Regions from separate parts of the Paenibacillus yonginensis genome, predicted to be linked through region 1. Evidence: a T-box and tRNA genes for the amino acid it is inferred to sense, from the RefSeq annotation. Region 1 holds a T-box; the other holds one or more tRNA genes.

Region 1 (8,554 bases):
GGTCCTTTGTTTGAAGCCTTTATGGAGACGGCCGTGAAGGACCGTCTTGAAGACAGCGGTGCTTCTGTTCTGGTGACAACACCTGCGCTGTTAAAACGTGTGAAACGCGAGGAGCTGCCGGAGCTGCGGGCAATTTTTGTTGTCGGAGCCACCCCGGAGCAAGCGGAAGCTGAAGGAGCAGGCATATATCCTTTCGAACAGGAAGTGGTTTCGGTCTCTGCGGATAACGCAATTGAATGGGTGGAGCTGGAAGACGGGCTGATTCTTCACTATACCTCCGGTTCAACGGGGAAACCTAAAGGCGTATACCATGTGCATAATGCCATGATTCAGCACTATTTTACTGGCAAGATGGTACTGGATTTGAAAGAAGATGACATTTACTGGTGTACCGCTGATCCAGGCTGGGTAACAGGAACTTCTTACGGGATTTTTGCCCCATGGCTGAACGGGGTTTGCAACCTCGTATTGGGTGGACGTTTTGACCCGGGAGCCTGGTATTCGGCGATTGAGAAATATAAAGTGACTGTCTGGTACAGCGCGCCAACGGCTTTCCGCATGCTGATGGGTGCGGGGGAGGAAGCCGCGGGAAAATATGACCTGTCCAGCCTGCGGCACGTGCTTTCCGTGGGCGAGCCACTTAACCCGGAGGTTGTGCGCTGGGGACTTGCCGTCTACAAAAGACGGATCCACGATACGTGGTGGATGACGGAAACAGGCGGCCAGCTGATTTGCAATTACCCGTCCATGGCCATCAAGCCGGGTTCGATGGGCAAACCGCTGCCGGGGATCGAAGCCGCTATCCTGGATGACCAAGGAAATGTGCTTCCGCCGAACCGGATGGGGAATTTAGCGATCCGGACGCCGTGGCCGTCCATGATGAGAACCATTTGGAATAACGAATCGAAATATGCAGAATATTTCCGGATTCCGGGCTGGTACGTGTCTGGTGATTCCGCCTATCAGGATGAAGACGGTTATTTCTGGTTCCAGGGCCGGATTGATGATGTCATCAACTCCTCCGGCGAACGGATTGGGCCGTTTGAGGTGGAAAGCAAGCTCGTGGAGCATCCGGCGGTAGCAGAGGCAGGCGTCATTGGCAAACCGGATGCCGTACGCGGCGAGATCATCAAAGCTTTTGTGGCGCTGCGTGACGGCTATGAGCCGACGGAGGAGCTGAAGGCGGAGATTGCCCGGTTTGTCAAAGAGGGGTTATCCGCCCATGCGGCTCCGCGTGAAATCGAGTTTAAAGATAAACTGCCTAAGACCAGATCCGGAAAAATCATGCGGCGTGTGCTCAAGGCGTGGGAGCTTCATCTGCCGGCCGGTGATTTATCCACGATTGAAGATTGATCGGCAAGAAGCCCAAGACACAAGGAAAAGTAGCGGTTAAAGTCAAAAGCAAAAGCGTTATAAATCTGTAATCAACAAACAGCCCCTCCAGCGAAAGCCGGAGGGGCTGTTTGTTGTTACTAACACTATGCTATTTCCGCTCAACCCGCAGCGAACTGGAAGGCGGAGATTCTCCGCTGCCGTTCACGGCCGTGATCCGGACATAGCCGCTGATCGTTTTGCCTTGGTAATCAAATTGAGGTTGATCGGTTGATCCAACAAGCACGTAATTGCCATTGGGCTGGTCCGAGAAATAAATATTGTAGCTGCTTACCTGTTCCTCGGCCGGGTTAGCACTCCAGTTGATCGTCACGCCGGTAGGCGTGATCGCTCCTTGAGGTTGGGCCGGAGCCGATGGAGCAACTCCATCGGCAGGATCTCCAGCAGGGTTGCTTGGATCTCCGCCGCCTAAAGGATCACCCGGCAATCCAGTGCCGCCGAATACGCCGTTCGCTGCAACGATGCTGCTTGGCGCAGACTCATGGCCGGCCACGTCAACTGCGGTCACATAGAAGGCATAGCTTTCAAGCGAAGAGACCGGTACGGTAAACTGAGTGCCTGCCCCCAGCAGCTTGGATTGATCATAAGCAAACGCACCACCGTTAACCGACTTGTACAGGCGGTATCCGACAACATCAGCTTCGCTGTTGTTGTTAAAGGAAATGGCCGCTTGCCCGGTCACGGAGCCGGCAGCAACGCCCTGAGGGGCAGCTGGCGGAGCACCGTCATCCTTGCGGGGATCCACCTCGTACGGTGCATCTTCTCCTGCGTCCTTCGGCATGTAATACTCCAGCGGTTTATGGCTGCCTTTCATATTCGCAAAAGCGTTCTCCAGCTGTTTGATCAGCTCGGAGATCGGCGGATCACGTTTCAGGACCACCTTCTCCTGCAGCATATCCGCTGGTGTTCCCTCTTGCGGAATATAGTTGACGTTGTTGTAAGTAATATATTTGGCCCGAACCAGAACGTCATCCGGTTTGGTCGGTACATATTTCTCGTTGAAGAAATCCGTGTTCGTTTTGCCTGCCTGTTCGGTCAAAGCTGTAGGCAGCAGGCCGCTGTATCCGGAGACGGTCTTCTTGACGATGCCGTCCGGCTTAACAAACTCCTTGGTTTTGAACAGCTCCGGTTTGGCCTCCGTCACTTCGTTCATGACCTTGGCCCAAATTTTGCGAGCCCGTGACTTGCCGGCGTCGGACAACGTGTTCGCAGGTTCGGAATAACCGACCCAGATGCCGAGCGTAACGTCAGGTGAATATCCTTCAAACCAGACATCCGCGTAGTTCTGGGTGGTGCCCGTTTTGCCGACAATAGGAATTTTGCCGTATTGCTTGAAATCGCTTGCCACCGAGTGACCTGTCGATCCGCTGGCCGAAATAACGGTACGCAGCATATCCGTCATCAGAAAGGCCGTTTGTGCCGAGAATACACGTCTAGGTTCAGCTTTGTGCTGGTAGACGATATTTCCTTTGGAATCCTCGATTCTTTCAATCATATAAGCGTCGTTAAAAATACCCTGGTTGGCGATCGCACCGTAGGCGTTGGTCAGTTGCTCCACGCTTACGCCATGCGCCAAACCGCCGAGTACGCCGGTCGTTGCCTGGTAGTCCGAATCCTCGATGGTGGTGATGCCGAGATTCTTAACAAACGCCCAGGCTTTATCAATGCCTACGACGTTATTGAAGAGCTTCAAGGCGGGAACATTCCTGGATTCATTAAGCGCGGTGCGGGCGGTAACGAGACCCTTATAACCACCGCTGGAGTTCACCGGGATATGATAGCCCTTCTGGTAGTCCTTCAGAATAATCGGCGAATCGTCAATGATGCTGGCCGGTTGAATCAGCCCTTCCTCCAAAGCGGGAAGATAAGCGGCCAAAGGTTTCATCGTGGAGCCGGGCTGGCGAACCATTTGCGTAGCATAGTTCATTTGCTCCGTGTAGAAATCGCGGCCTTCGATCATACCCAGGATCGCTCCCGTTTTATGGTCGATCATCATGCCGGCCACCTGCTCAAGCCCTTTGGTTTTGCTCTCCGGCGAGAAGTTGTCCTTGTTGTCGGACACCTTGTGCATCGCACTGTACACTTTCTTGTCGATCGTCGTGTAAATCCGGTAGCCGCCGGTCATCAGCTGCTGCCTGCCGTCCTCAAGCGCCTGGGCGTTCTCTTTACGGGATAAGGCCTCTTGGGTTAAGGTTGGGTCTTTCAGCATAGCCATAATCTGTGCGCCCTGCCGCTCCGTTTCCAGCATGAGGTAAGGATAAGTGTCGTATGCTTTTTTGGTCGTTGGGGCAAGGGCTGACTTTATATCGAAATTAAGCGCTTCGTTGTATTCGGTCTGGTTGATTTTGCCTTCCTCCAGCATGCGTTGAAGCACAAGATGCTGCCGCTTGATCGCGCGGCTGAAATTGCCTGGATTAAATTCGCCTTTGCCGTTGAAGGCCGAATAAGAACTCGGCAGCTGCGGCAGTCCAGCCAGATAAGCGGATTCGGCGATGTTCAGCTTGCTCAGGTCGCTGATATTAAAGATGCCTCTGGCAGCGGCCTTAATACCATACAAATTGTAGCCGCTCGAACCGTTTCCGAAAGGAACCTTGTTCAGGTAAGCGGTCAGAATCTCCTGCTTGGACAAGAAACGTTCCAAACGGAGCGCGAGCAGAATCTCTTTAAACTTGCGGTCTTCTGTACGATCAAGGCTCAGAAACACACGTCTTGCGAGCTGCTGAGTCAGCGTACTCCCGCCGGTCTGGACGTCTTCCTTGAGAACCCGCTGCTTAACAGCGCGGAGGGTTCCGTTCAGATCGACACCTTTATGCTCGTAAAAATTGTTGTCTTCAATAGAAATGACAGCATCGATGACCGAAGAGGGGATTTCCTTGAATTCCACAGGCCGTCTGTCCTCTTCAGAACGGAGCTGCCCAATTCCCGAGCCATCCCTGAAATAAGCAAAGGTCGTCATGTCATTATGATTGATCTGCGCTTCAATATCGGCGCGTGATCGGACCGGATCGTCCTTGACGATGGCGGACACATACCCGAATGCTGCGCCAAAGGTAAACAGCACGCCGGCCAAACCTGCAAGAAACAACCCTATAATCAGGTTAAGAATGATTCGCCCAACCCTTCTTCGTTTGGGCGGGGGGACTTGCTGTTCCGGACTGTTGTCTTTATCTAAAGCCATGAGCATCCTCCTTTTAACAAGCAACATTATAGCACAAATTGTGGGCTTTGAACCCTCATTTCGACCGAATGCCCAGGGATGAAGGCGGTTTGGTGATCTCTTTCTTGACTTGCCGAATTATTCTGTGTTATAAACTAGCTTAAAGTTGCATATTTGAAAAGCTGGGAAGGACAACAGTAAAAGGCGGATAATCTGCTGCTCAGAGAAACGGTGGTTGGTGCGAACCGGGAAAGCAGGCCCCTTTGAATTACAGTCTGGAGCTGTCCGGGGGAAAGCATACATGCGAGTAGTCCGGTGCCGGGGAACCGTTATGGAAATGAAGTGAAAACCGATGCCGCAGGCAGGAAGTTGGCGTGAAGTCATCGGTTTTAATTAGGGTGGTAACGCGAGCGCTCCTTCTCGTCCCTTGGGATGAGAAGGAGCTTTTTTGTGTTCTTGGGCCTCTGCAGGTGAACCGGAAGGTGGAGCTCGCTAACTCGCTAACGCCATTTCAAAGCAAAGCGACTTGCATGTTGAGGCTATGGGCTAGTGTACCCGTTTAGCCGGACAATAACTATTTTTAAGGAGGAAGGCAAGTGAAGTGGGATGAATTGACGCTGCCACAGCGTGAAGAGGTAGAACGCCAGCTGGCCATTTTAGGCAGAGGTGTTGTAGAGACCGTTCCTGAAGAAGATTTAAAGCAGAAAATCATGAAATCGGTGGCGACCCATGCGCCGCTGAAGGTCAAGCTGGGGCTTGATCCATCCGCTCCGGACATCCATATCGGCCATACCGTGGTCATGCAGAAGCTGCGCCAGTTCCAGGAGCTTGGCCACCAGGTTCAGCTGATTATCGGTGATTTCACGGGGATGATCGGCGATCCGACAGGCAAATCGGAGACCCGCAAGCAGCTTACAAAAGAAGATGTGCTGCGCAATGCGGAAACGTACAAGAAACAAATTTTTAAAATTCTGGATCCGGACAAAACGCAGGTCTTCTTTAACTCCGAGTGGCTGGGTCCGATGACGTTTGAAGATGTAGTCAAGCTTGCGGCTAAAGTGACGGTTGCCCGGATGCTGGAGCGCGATGATTTTACGAAACGTTATCAGAGCGGCCAGCCGATCAGCATTCATGAATTTTTCTATCCCCTGATGCAGGGTATGGATTCCGTGGCGCTGAAATGCGACATCGAGCTTGGCGGAACGGACCAGAAGTTTAACCTGCTGATGGGCCGCACTCTACAGAAGGAATACGGGCAGGAGCCGCAGGTCATCATGATGACGCCGCTGCTTGAAGGTCTGGACGGCGAGAAGAAGATGAGCAAAAGCCTTAACAACTACATCGGCATCGACGAAGAACCAAATGAAATTTACGGCAAAGCCATGTCAGTGCCGGACGAGCTGATGGTGAAGTATTATGAGCTGGTAACGGACCTGACGAACGAAGAGCTGGACGTGCTGAAGCAGGGGCTGAAGGAAGAAACGCTGCATCCGCGCGATGCCAAAATGAAGCTTGCTTACACGCTGGTGCGCATGTATCATGGCGAAGAGGCAGCCGAGGCGGGGCAGGAGCATTTCGTAACGGTCTTCCAGCAGCGTGCGCTTCCGGACGATATTCCGGAGGTCGAGATTGATTCGGCTGAATTTACGGATGGAAAAATCCGGCTGATCAAACTGCTTACATTGCTTGGTTTTGCAGCTTCCAACGGCGAAGCGAAACGCAGCATCCAGCAAGGCTCCTTAAAGATTAATGAGGAGAAGCTGACGGATTTCAACGGCGAAGCAGCTTTGCAGACTGGCGACATTGTCCAGGTCGGCAAACGCAAATTTGCCAAACTCATCGTGAAATAAGAATAGGCTGCCAGGTGAGCAGCAAAAAGAAAAGCAAAAGCAAAAAGCCCCTCCGAGGAGGGGCTTTTCTGCTGAGCTAATCTTAACGGTTGTAGAATTCGACGATTTGTTTCTCGTCGATGTCTTGGGACAACTCGGAACGCTCTGGAAGACGAATGTACTTGCCTTCTACAGCGCTGTCGTTGTATTCCAGGTAAGCTGGAAGGTGAGTGCGGTTCTCAAGAGCTTCTTTAACGGAAGTCAAGGAACGGCTTCTTTCACGCAAACCGATAACGTCGCCGATGTTCACTTGGTAAGAAGCGATGTCGACTTTTTTACCGTTTACAGTAACATGGCCGTGGGCTACCAATTGACGGGCGCCTGCACGGGAGTTGGCGAAACCAAGACGGTAAACGAGGTTGTCCAGACGGCTTTCAAGCAGGAACATGAAGTTCTCGCCCGCAATACCGGACATTTTGTGCGCTCTGGAGAACAGAGTGCGGAACTGCTTCTCTCCCAAACCGTACATGTGACGCAGTTTTTGTTTCTCTTGAAGCTGCATACCGTAGTTGCTGATCTTTCTGCGTTGGTTAGGACCATGTTGTCCCGGTGGGAAAGGGCGTTTCAATTCTTTGCCAGTACCGCTCAGGGAAATTCCAAGACGGCGGCTGAGTTTAAATTTAGGACCAGTGTAACGTGCCATTGTATAAGTAGACTCCTTTAAAGAAAATTTAGTTAGGGGGCTACACTATTTGCGCCGGCTTTGTATTGACGGGCGGAAGGGATAGAAGAAATTCCGCTCTACTGTCAGGAAAGTTCAGCCGCTGTCCTGCCAGCAACAAAGCCGTGAGGGTGACACAATTCATTACGCCCAAATAAGACTCTATCCAGTCTTTTTCAACTCTAAATGATATAGAACTGATAACATAAAGTCAAGTGGAGGGATTTTGAAGAAAACGTAGAAAATTGTCGATAGGTCTTTCGAACTAAAAAAACCAACTTGAAATAGGTAATTTCTAGTGCAAATTGGTTATAGAAATAGTAGAATAAACGATATCAATTTAACTACTGGCCGAAAATAATTGGATTTAGCAGAGAATGCGGAGATCATAAGCCGAAGGATGAACGGCAAAAGGAGCTTTCTATGGCTGAATATCTAAGGGAGAATCAAACAGAACATTACATAAACGCTTGGTTGAAAGCAGGTAATCCGCAGGCTGCCGTACAAGCAGCGTGGCTGAACGACATTGACATTACCCCAAATGACTTCCCTTATATAGAGGGGCTGCTGCAAAGAGCTTTTTCCGTTTGGTCGGAAGAAAACCTTCCCCTCTTTGGCCTGGAGGAAGTAAGCTGGTATTTAATTGATCATGCAGGAAAAATACTGGCCGAGGCGTTGGACAGACCTCATGCGGAAAGAGAAGCCGCATCGGCTGCTGCCCGGCAGATGCTGATGCTCGGGGAGCCGGGGACGATTGCCGGAGGAGACTACAGCCTTGCGGCTGCGCCGGTAAAAACCCGTCAGCAGGGGCATGTTTATGCAGTCATGGTGAGTACCGCGGACTCGGACCCGGTAGAGGCCCAGCTGGCTTTAACCGTTCAGACAGCCAAACACTTTGGAACCTGCTTCTATCATGAGCTTAACCATGTCTTCCTCAGCGACTTGTATAATTTGCGTACACAAAATGAACGCGAGGCGGCTCGTTGGACGGCTTTGCTCCAGATCGTCAAGCGGATTCATGACAAAATCGACGTCAGCGGAGTCTTAAATGAAGTATTTGAAAGCATGAGCGATATTTATCCCGGAGCCCATCTTGAACTGCTTATGACCCAGGATTATCAAAGCAGCAATTTGCGGGTGAAGCCGCTTCATATGAACGCGGCAACGGGAGAGGACAAGCTCTGCATCCGCGCGTATACGGAGAATATCATGCTTTCAAGGGAGAAGGTTTCGGAAAAAGGGGCGCGCACCCTTGAAATTGCGGTTCCGCTCAGCGGCAAACAGGGCGTATACGGGGTATTTCACTTTCAGATTCCCGGTGAACTTGGCAAGGATATGGATCTCCAGCTGGTGGGCATGCTGGCTGATACGGCAGGCAATGCTTTTGAGAACGCCAAGCTGTACGAGCAGTCCAACCTTCTAATTCATGAACTAAGGCTGATTAATGAATTGTCC
Region 2 (8,554 bases), 1.7 Mb from region 1:
AACAATCAGAGAAGGAGCACAAATGTCGACGATTCTCCAGAAATTATAACCTTTATAACGGACGAAGAAAATCGCGCAAATAATCGCGCCGATCAAAGCTCCGTAAATCGCAATCCCGCCGTTCCAAATCTTGAAGACATCCCAGAGATTATTTTTGTAGTCATCCCACATAAACGCCACAAAATAAATCCGTGCGGCGATAATCGCCGAAGGAACGCCGAACAACAGCAAGTCCATAAAGAAGTCCTGCGGAATGCCAAAACGCCGGCCTTCATAAATGGCCATAAGGAGCCCCAGCAGGGCTCCGGCGCCGATAATCAGACCGTACCAGTGCACTTCCAATGAGCCGATCGAGAAAGCGATCGGGTTGAGCAGCAAAGTCTTCACTTGTTCACACTCCTAATCCAAATCATCGATATCTTCTGCAATGGTCTCGGTCAGTTTCGCTGTAAATTGAAGCGCTGCGTTGTAGCCCATCCGCTTCAGGCGGTAGTTCATCGCCGCCACCTCGATAATAACTGCCAAGTTCCGGCCTGGACGAACCGGAATCGTGACGAGTGGAACATCCGTATCAATAATCCGCGTCGTTTCCTCATCCAGCCCAAGACGGTCATACTGCTTCTCCTGCTGCCAGGCCTCAAGACGGACAACCAGCGTAATCCGTTTGTTGTTGCGGATCGCTCCTGCCCCAAACAAGGTCATCACGTTGATAATGCCTACCCCGCGAATCTCCAGCAGATGACGAATGAGTTCTGGCGCTGTACCGTGAAGCTGATTGTCCGACGTCTGGCGAATTTCAACCGCATCGTCCGCAATCAGCCTGTGTCCACGTTTGACAAGCTCCAGCGCGGTTTCACTTTTCCCGATGCCACTGCTGCCTGTAATGAGCATGCCCACACCATATACGTCCACCAGGACGCCGTGGATCGTTGCGGTCGGCGCCAGCTTGCTCTCCAGAAAGCCAGTAATGCGGCTGGATAAAATGGTAGTAGCCAACGAGCTTCGCAGCACAGGCAGTTGATTTGCTGAGCTTGCCTGGACAAGCTCCTCAGGCACCTCGAGACCACGCGTCACAATAATGCAGGGGGTCTCTTCGCTTTGACACAAACGTTCGATTCGCTCCTTGCGCTCGTTCGCCGGCAGCATACCTATAAAGTGAAGTTCCGTTTTACCGAGGATTTGCACCCGCTCAAGCGGATGATATTCAAAATAACCCGCCATCTCCAAACCGGGGCGATACAAGTCATCCACGGTGATGGTCCGCTTCAGGCCTTGTTCTCCGGATATAACCTCAAGCCCAAACTGGTTGACTAGCTCCGATACTTTTACCTTTTTAGCCATGACTGTTCTCCTTTATCCCCCAACTACTCGGGCGTACTTCAACACATTCCTTCTCCCATCGTAATGGAAAATGAAGTCTAAATCAATTGTATGCTGCACGCTTCCATTTTTTATCCTGGCACCCCAAATGTTAAAAAGCCGCCCAGGAGGGCGGCTTTTCTTACTTGTTCAGCTGAGCTTGAACTTAATGACAGCTTGTTATTAGCTGAAGAAAATGTTCAATTCAGTTTCTTTATCGAAGATATGAACTTTATTCATGTCGATCGCGAGTTTCACGTTTTCGCCTTCGCGAGTTGTGGAACGTCCGTCTACGCGTGCAATAATTGTGTCATTGCCGGCGCCGCTCAGGTAAAGCAGCATTTCGTGACCAAGGTTCTCAGTAACGTCTACACGGCCTGTGAATACAGTGTTTGGAGAAGCTTCCATGAATACTGGCTCTTCGTGAATGTCCTCAGGACGAACGCCCAGGATCACTTCTTTACCAATGTAGCCGCCTTGTTTCAGGATGCCCGCTTTGCCTTGAGAAACTTCCAGCTTCAGGCCTGGAGCCGTGAAAGTAGTAGTACCTCCTTGCTCAGTCAAAGTACCGTTAACAAAGTTCATTGTCGGGGAACCGATGAAACCTGCAACGAAGATGTTCGTTGGCTGGTTGTAAAGCTCTTCCGGAGAAGCCGCTTGTTGGATGATACCGTCTTTCATAACGACGATACGATCGCCCATTGTCATGGCTTCGATCTGGTCATGCGTTACGTAGATACAAGTAGTTTCCAAACGTTTAACCAGTTTAGTGATTTCGGCGCGCATTTGACCACGAAGTTTAGCATCCAAGTTGGACAAAGGTTCGTCCATCAGGAAGACTTGCGGGTTACGCACGATAGCGCGGCCCAAGGCCACACGTTGACGTTGACCACCGGAGAGAGCTTTTGGTTTGCGATCCAGCAAATGCTCGATGTCGAGGATTTTTGCGGCTTCGCGTACACGTTGGTCGATTTCTTCTTTTTTCGTTTTGCGAAGTTTCAAACCAAAGGCCATGTTTTGATATACGTTCATGTGAGGGTACAAGGCATAGGATTGGAATACCATTGCGATGTCACGGTCTTTAGGAGCTACGTCGTTCACGACACGGTCACCGATGTACAGTTTACCTTCACTGATTTCTTCCAGACCTGCGATCATGCGCAGCGTTGTGGACTTACCGCAACCGGAAGGACCAACCAGAACCAAAAACTCCTTATCGGCAATATCAAGATTGACGTCTTTAACCGTTGCTTTGTCGGAACCTGCATATTTCTTGTAAATGTGCTCTAAACGTACACCAGCCATCGTCATTTCCCCCTAAAAATTAATTTGAAGTATGATAAAATAAATTTTGAAATCGTATACATTTCACACTTTTATATTAACCGATTCAGCACCTGCCTGCCATACACAAACTGCACAAAAAACCTATTTTCTTTTCGTGACTTTATACAATAATAACGTCAGCTTCACTAAAACGGCGTCTTTAAAGCTTCGAACGTCCAGTCCGGTCTCCTGTTTAATCTTGTCCATCCGGTATAAAAGCGTGTTCCGGTGGATATAAAGCCGCTTGGCCGTCTCGCTTACATTGCAGTCCAGCAGAAAAAAGGTTTCGAGCGTCGACAGCGTCTCCGGATCGTTAAAGATGCCCATGGCAATATCGGTACGAGCCATAAACTGCTTGCGCTGCTTGTCCGGAATGCTGTAGACAAGCCGCTCCAGATAGAAATTCCAGGGCAAATGAATCTGCTCGGATACATGGAACATTTTCCCGAGGATCAAGGTTTCACGGAGCAGTTCCGTTACTTCCACCAGGCTCTGTTCAGGTATTACCGGCTGGGCCACGGATATGTGAAAATTCCCGACCCATTCATTTGCAATCAGCTCATAAACCCCTTGACCAAGATCGCCCAGCATCGCGCGTTCTGCCTCACGGCTCTCTTCGCTGACCTGACGGAGATCCTCCAGCTGGCCCTCGCCGACTAAAATCAGCCATTCCTGCTCTTCAACCGGAATCAGCAGCAGATCCGCTCCGAAATAACTCTTCAGCAGCTTGTTCAGCTTCTGATATTGCATATGCGGTTTGGTACGGCTTTCACTGCTAAGCAGAAAAGGGACACTGGCTTCCGACAGCCGCTTTTTTAATACAAACCGGTCCGGAACGATCTCCTGCGGGAGGTCCTCCTTTAATTGGGTACGAAGCCAGGCGCCAAGCTCGAGCACGGCTGCTTCCTCATTATCTTTGTCCGCTTGGGAAGGGCGCACCTGATTGGCCGCCGTCTGCAGAAGCAGTTCGATCAGCTGACTTTCCGAATCCTGAAGACTTGAGGGATCAATTTCCCATACATTCACATAATCCTCACTGAAAGACCAGGGCCAGCAGCACACTCCATCTATAATGAGTGGAAGACCGATCTGCCTGCTTTCGTTCCCACCAAGCTCCAGCCATTTAGGCCAAGGGATGGAATTCTCGCTTAGAGGAGCGTCAATGATTTGTTCGATTCTGTGTCTTAAATCAATCATGTTCATATCGGAATCTCTCCCAGCCTGAATCATTAATCTAAGTTGCTAGTAATGACTTATACCTTAAATCGATTGTAACACATAACCTCAAGCGCCGGAAAACAATCAGAACCACCCGTCCAACGGGTGGTTTGCACTAGGGGTATAACCCCTTGTTGCCAAACTGCGCCTAAAGACGCTAGCCTGACCACAAAGCGTTCAGGCTCAGTGTTATTTGTCTCTTTCACTTACCAGTTAAACTGGTTTTACTTTTTCTTGCTCTTGTTGCTGCTGAATGGATCTTCATACTCTTTTACACTCAGCTTATCCACTGCCTGGTCATGTGCCTCTTGCTCTCGAATGTATTTGGCGACGGTGGCTTCATTTAGCCCCACTGTACTTACGTAGTAGCCTTCCGCCCAGAATTTACGATTCCCATACTTATACTTCAAATTGGCATGCTTCTCAAAGATCATGAGTGCGCTTTTCCCTTTTAAATAGCCCATAAAGGAAGACACCCATATTTTCGGTGGAATCGCCACCAGCATGTGCACATGATCCGGCATCATATGTCCTTCTAATATCTCGACTCCCTTGTATTTACATAGACGCTTCATGATTTCAATTAGATCTCGTCTCACTTGATTGTAGATCTCTTTACGTCTATACTTCGGGGTGAACACAATGTGATACTTACACATCCACTTTGTGTGCGCTAAACTAAAGTTTTTATTTGCCATTTAAGACCATCCTTTCGAATTGAGCCTGAACATCTCAATTTTATCGGGATGGTCTTATTGGTGTAACCCTAGATCCCTCCACCCGCATAGCGGGTGGTTTTATATTTCGCGCGTTTCACGCGCTCAACAGGCTGAAGCCTAAAAACAAAAAGACCGTCAACATAATGTTAACGGTCTTCTGTACAGCGGATGAGCCATGAAGGACTCGAACCTTCGACACCCTGATTAAAAGTCAGGTGCTCTACCAACTGAGCTAATGGCTCTTAAAACTGGTGGAGGCTGATGGATTCGAACCACCGAACTCGTCAGAGAACAGATTTACAGTCTGCTGCGTTTGGCCACTTCGCTAAGCCTCCATGATCACTGGTGCCGGCGAGAGGACTTGAACCCCCAACCTACTGATTACAAGTCAGTTGCTCTACCAGTTGAGCTACACCGGCTTATTCAGTTTTAAATGGTGGCTCGGGACGGAATCGAACCGCCGACACGAGGATTTTCAGTCCTCTGCTCTACCGACTGAGCTACCGAGCCATAATTTTGGTCAAAAAAATAAAGTGGTGGAGTTTGTATCCTTCCCACTTTGCTGTGGAACTATACAATTGATAATAATGGCGGAACCGACGGGATTCGAACCCGCGGTCTCCTGCGTGACAGGCAGGCATGTTAGGCCTCTACACCACGGTTCCGCAATATTATTCCTGGTGCCGGCGAGAGGACTTGAACCCCCAACCTACTGATTACAAGTCAGTTGCTCTACCAGTTGAGCTACACCGGCGTATATGGTGGAGGCTGAGGGGATCGAACCCCCGACCCTCTGCTTGTAAGGCAGATGCTCTCCCAGCTGAGCTAAGCCTCCATATACTAATTATAAAATTGGTAGCGGCGGAGGGGATCGAACCCCCGACCTCACGGGTATGAACCGTACGCTCTAGCCAGCTGAGCTACACCGCCATATTAGAAATCACTTGAATGCTTGTACAATGGCGGAGAGAGAGGGATTCGAACCCTCGCACCACTTACGCAGTCTAACCCCTTAGCAGAGGGTCCCCTTATAGCCACTTGGGTATCTCTCCAAAAGTGAGCATTCAAGATTGATCCTTGAAAACTGGATACGAAACAATCAATTGCGATTTAGATACTTTTGGATAAGCCCTCGACCGATTAGTACTGGTCAGCTCCATGCATTGCTGCACTTCCACCCCCAGCCTATCTACCTCGTCGTCTTCAAGGGGTCTTACTAATTGGGAAATCTCATCTTGAGGGGGGCTTCACGCTTAGATGCTTTCAGCGCTTATCCCTTCCGCACTTAGCTACCCAGCTGTGCTCCTGGCGGAACAACTGGTGCACCAGCGGTGCGTCCATCCCGGTCCTCTCGTACTAAGGACAGCTCCTCTCAAATTTCCTACGCCCACGACAGATAGGGACCGAACTGTCTCACGACGTTCTGAACCCAGCTCGCGTACCGCTTTAATGGGCGAACAGCCCAACCCTTGGGACCTACTTCAGCCCCAGGATGCGATGAGCCGACATCGAGGTGCCAAACCTCCCCGTCGATGTGGACTCTTGGGGGAGATAAGCCTGTTATCCCCAGGGTAGCTTTTATCCGTTGAGCGATGGCCCTTCCATGCGGTACCACCGGATCACTAAGCCCGACTTTCGTCCCTGCTCGACTTGTCAGTCTCGCAGTCAAGCTCCCTTTTGCCTTTGCACTCTTCGAATGATTTCCAACCATTCTGAGGGAACCTTGGGGCGCCTCCGTTACTCTTTAGGAGGCGACCGCCCCAGTCAAACTGCCCACCTGACACTGTCCCCATACCGGTTCACGGTACTAGGTTAGAACTCCGATACGATCAGGGTGGTATCCCAACGGCGCCTCCAAGGAAGCTTGCGCTCCCTCTTCCTAGGCTCCCACCTATCCTGTACAAATCGTATCAAAGTCCAATATCAAGCTGCAGTAAAGCTCCATGGGGTCTTTCCGTCTTGTCGCGGGTAACCTGCATCTTCACAGGTATTAAAATTTCACCGGATCTCTCGTTGAGACAGCGCCCAAGTCGTTACGCCATTCGTGCGGGTCAGAATTTACCTGACAAGGAATTTCGCTACCTTAGGACCGTTATAGTTACGGCCGCCGTTTACTGGGGCTTCAGTTCATAGCTTCGGAGTTACCTCCTAACCACTCCCCTTAACCTTCCAGCACCGGGCAGGCGTCAGCCCGTATACTTCGCCTTGCGGCTTCGCACAGACCTGTGTTTTTGCTAAACAGTCGCTTGGGCCTTTTCACTGCGGCCCCCTCGGGCTATTCACCCTACCGAGGCACCCCTTCTCCCGAAGTTACGGGGTCATTTTGCCGAGTTCCTTAACGAGAGTTCTTCCGCGCGCCTTAGAATTCTCTTCTCGCCTACCTGTGTCGGTTTACGGTACGGGCACCTTCACCTGGCTAGAGGCTTTTCTTGGCAGTGTGAGATCATGACCTTCGCTACTGCAATTTTCGCTCCCCATCACAGCCCAAGGTTATGTAGCACGGATTTGCCTATGCTACCCTCTCACTGCTTGGACGGACATCCATCAGTCCGCGTCACTACCCTGCTGCGTCACCCCACTCGCTCATAACGGTTTACGGTGGTACAGGAATTTCCACCTGTTGTCCTTCGACTACGCCTGTCGGCCTCGCCTTAGGTCCCGACTTACCCTGAGCGGACGAACCTTCCTCAGGAACCCTTAGGCTTTCGGCGGATCAGATTCTCACTGATCTTTTCGTTACTCATACCGGCATTCTCACTTGTGTACTCTCCAGCGCTCCTTACGGTACACCTTCAACGCATACACAACGCTCCCCTACCCCTGATGCAAAGCATCAAGCCATAGCTTCGGTGGTGTGTTTAGCCCCGTTACATTTTCGGCGCAGAGTCACTCGACCAGTGAGCTATTACGCACTCTTTAAATGGTGGCTGCTTCTAAGCCAACATCCTGGTTGTCTGTGCAACTCCACATCCTTTCCCACTTAACACACACTTGGGGACCTTAGCTGATGGTCTGGGCTGTTTCCCTTTTGACAATGGATCTTAGCACTCACTGTCTGACTCCCGGTTAATCAGTCTATGGCATTCGGAGTTTGACTGAGCTTGGTAACCCTTGCGGGCCCCGCACCCAATCAGTGCTCTACCTCCACGACTGTACCACCGAGGCTAGCCCTAAAGCTATTTCGGGGAGAACCAGCTATCTCCGAGTTCGATTGGAATTTCTCCGCTACCCCCACCTCATCCCCGAACTTTTCAACGTTCGTGGGTTCGGGCCTCCAGTGCGTGTTACCGCACCTTCACCCTGGACAGGGGTAGATCACACGGTTTCGGGTCTACGCCCACGTACTATACTCGCCCTATTCAGACTCGCTTTCGCTGCGGCTACGGCTTCTCACCTTAACCTTGCACGGGAACGTAACTCGCCGGTTCATTCTACAAAAGGCACGCCATCATCCATAGATCGGACTCTGACTTCTTGTAAGCACACGGTTTCAGGATCTCTTTCACTCCCCTTCCGGGGTGCTTTTCACCTTTCCCTCACGGTACTGCTTCGCTATCGGTCACTAGGGAGTATTTAGCCTTACCAGATGGTCCTGGCAGATTCATACGGGGTTTCACGTGCCCCGCACTACTCGGGATCCGTCTCGGAGGGAATAGACTTTCGGTTACAGGGCTTTTACCTCTTCTAGCGGGCCTTTCCAGACCTCTTCGCCTACCCTATTCCTTTGTAACTCCATGTGAGACGTCCCACAACCCCAAGAGGCAAGCCTCTTGGTTTAGGCTCTTCCGCGTTCGCTCGCCGCTACTGACGGAATCACTACTTGTTTTCTCTTCCTCAAGGTACTTAGATGTTTCAGTTCCCCTGGTCTGCCTCTTCGCAACCTATGTATTCAGTTACGAGTGACTGGCTATTACACCAGCCGGGTTTCCCCA

The links. The T-box of region 1 lies ahead of tyrS (tyrosine--tRNA ligase). A T-box ahead of a tRNA ligase gene usually reads a tRNA of that ligase, here a tRNA-Tyr.
Region 2: it encodes a tRNA-Tyr, which carries the amino acid that the T-box ahead of tyrS (tyrosine--tRNA ligase) is inferred to sense. The anticodon was not compared.

What each region holds. Positions count from the first base shown of each region.
Region 1 covers NZ_CP014167.1:2,329,305-2,337,858, reverse strand. The annotation lists gene acsA (acetate--CoA ligase) at 1-1,353, shown strand, start outside; gene AWM70_RS10735 (transglycosylase domain-containing protein) at 1,484-4,570, opposite strand; T-box leader at 4,725-4,980, shown strand; gene tyrS (tyrosine--tRNA ligase) at 5,146-6,399, shown strand; gene rpsD (30S ribosomal protein S4) at 6,482-7,081, opposite strand; gene AWM70_RS10720 (sensor domain-containing diguanylate cyclase) at 7,574-8,554, shown strand, end outside.
Region 2 covers NZ_CP014167.1:4,022,343-4,030,896, forward strand. The annotation lists gene lgt (prolipoprotein diacylglyceryl transferase) at 1-387, opposite strand, end outside; gene hprK (HPr(Ser) kinase/phosphatase) at 400-1,341, opposite strand; gene AWM70_RS18290 (ABC transporter ATP-binding protein) at 1,543-2,664, opposite strand; gene AWM70_RS18295 (PucR family transcriptional regulator) at 2,788-3,888, opposite strand; gene tnpA (IS200/IS605 family transposase) at 4,128-4,601, opposite strand; tRNA gene AWM70_RS18305 (tRNA-Lys) at 4,792-4,864, opposite strand; tRNA gene AWM70_RS18310 (tRNA-Tyr) at 4,872-4,957, opposite strand; tRNA gene AWM70_RS18315 (tRNA-Thr) at 4,966-5,041, opposite strand; tRNA gene AWM70_RS18320 (tRNA-Phe) at 5,057-5,132, opposite strand; tRNA gene AWM70_RS18325 (tRNA-Asp) at 5,211-5,287, opposite strand; tRNA gene AWM70_RS18330 (tRNA-Thr) at 5,301-5,376, opposite strand; tRNA gene AWM70_RS18335 (tRNA-Val) at 5,382-5,457, opposite strand; tRNA gene AWM70_RS18340 (tRNA-Met) at 5,476-5,552, opposite strand; tRNA gene AWM70_RS18345 (tRNA-Ser) at 5,583-5,674, opposite strand; rRNA gene AWM70_RS18350 (23S ribosomal RNA) at 5,743-8,554, opposite strand, start outside.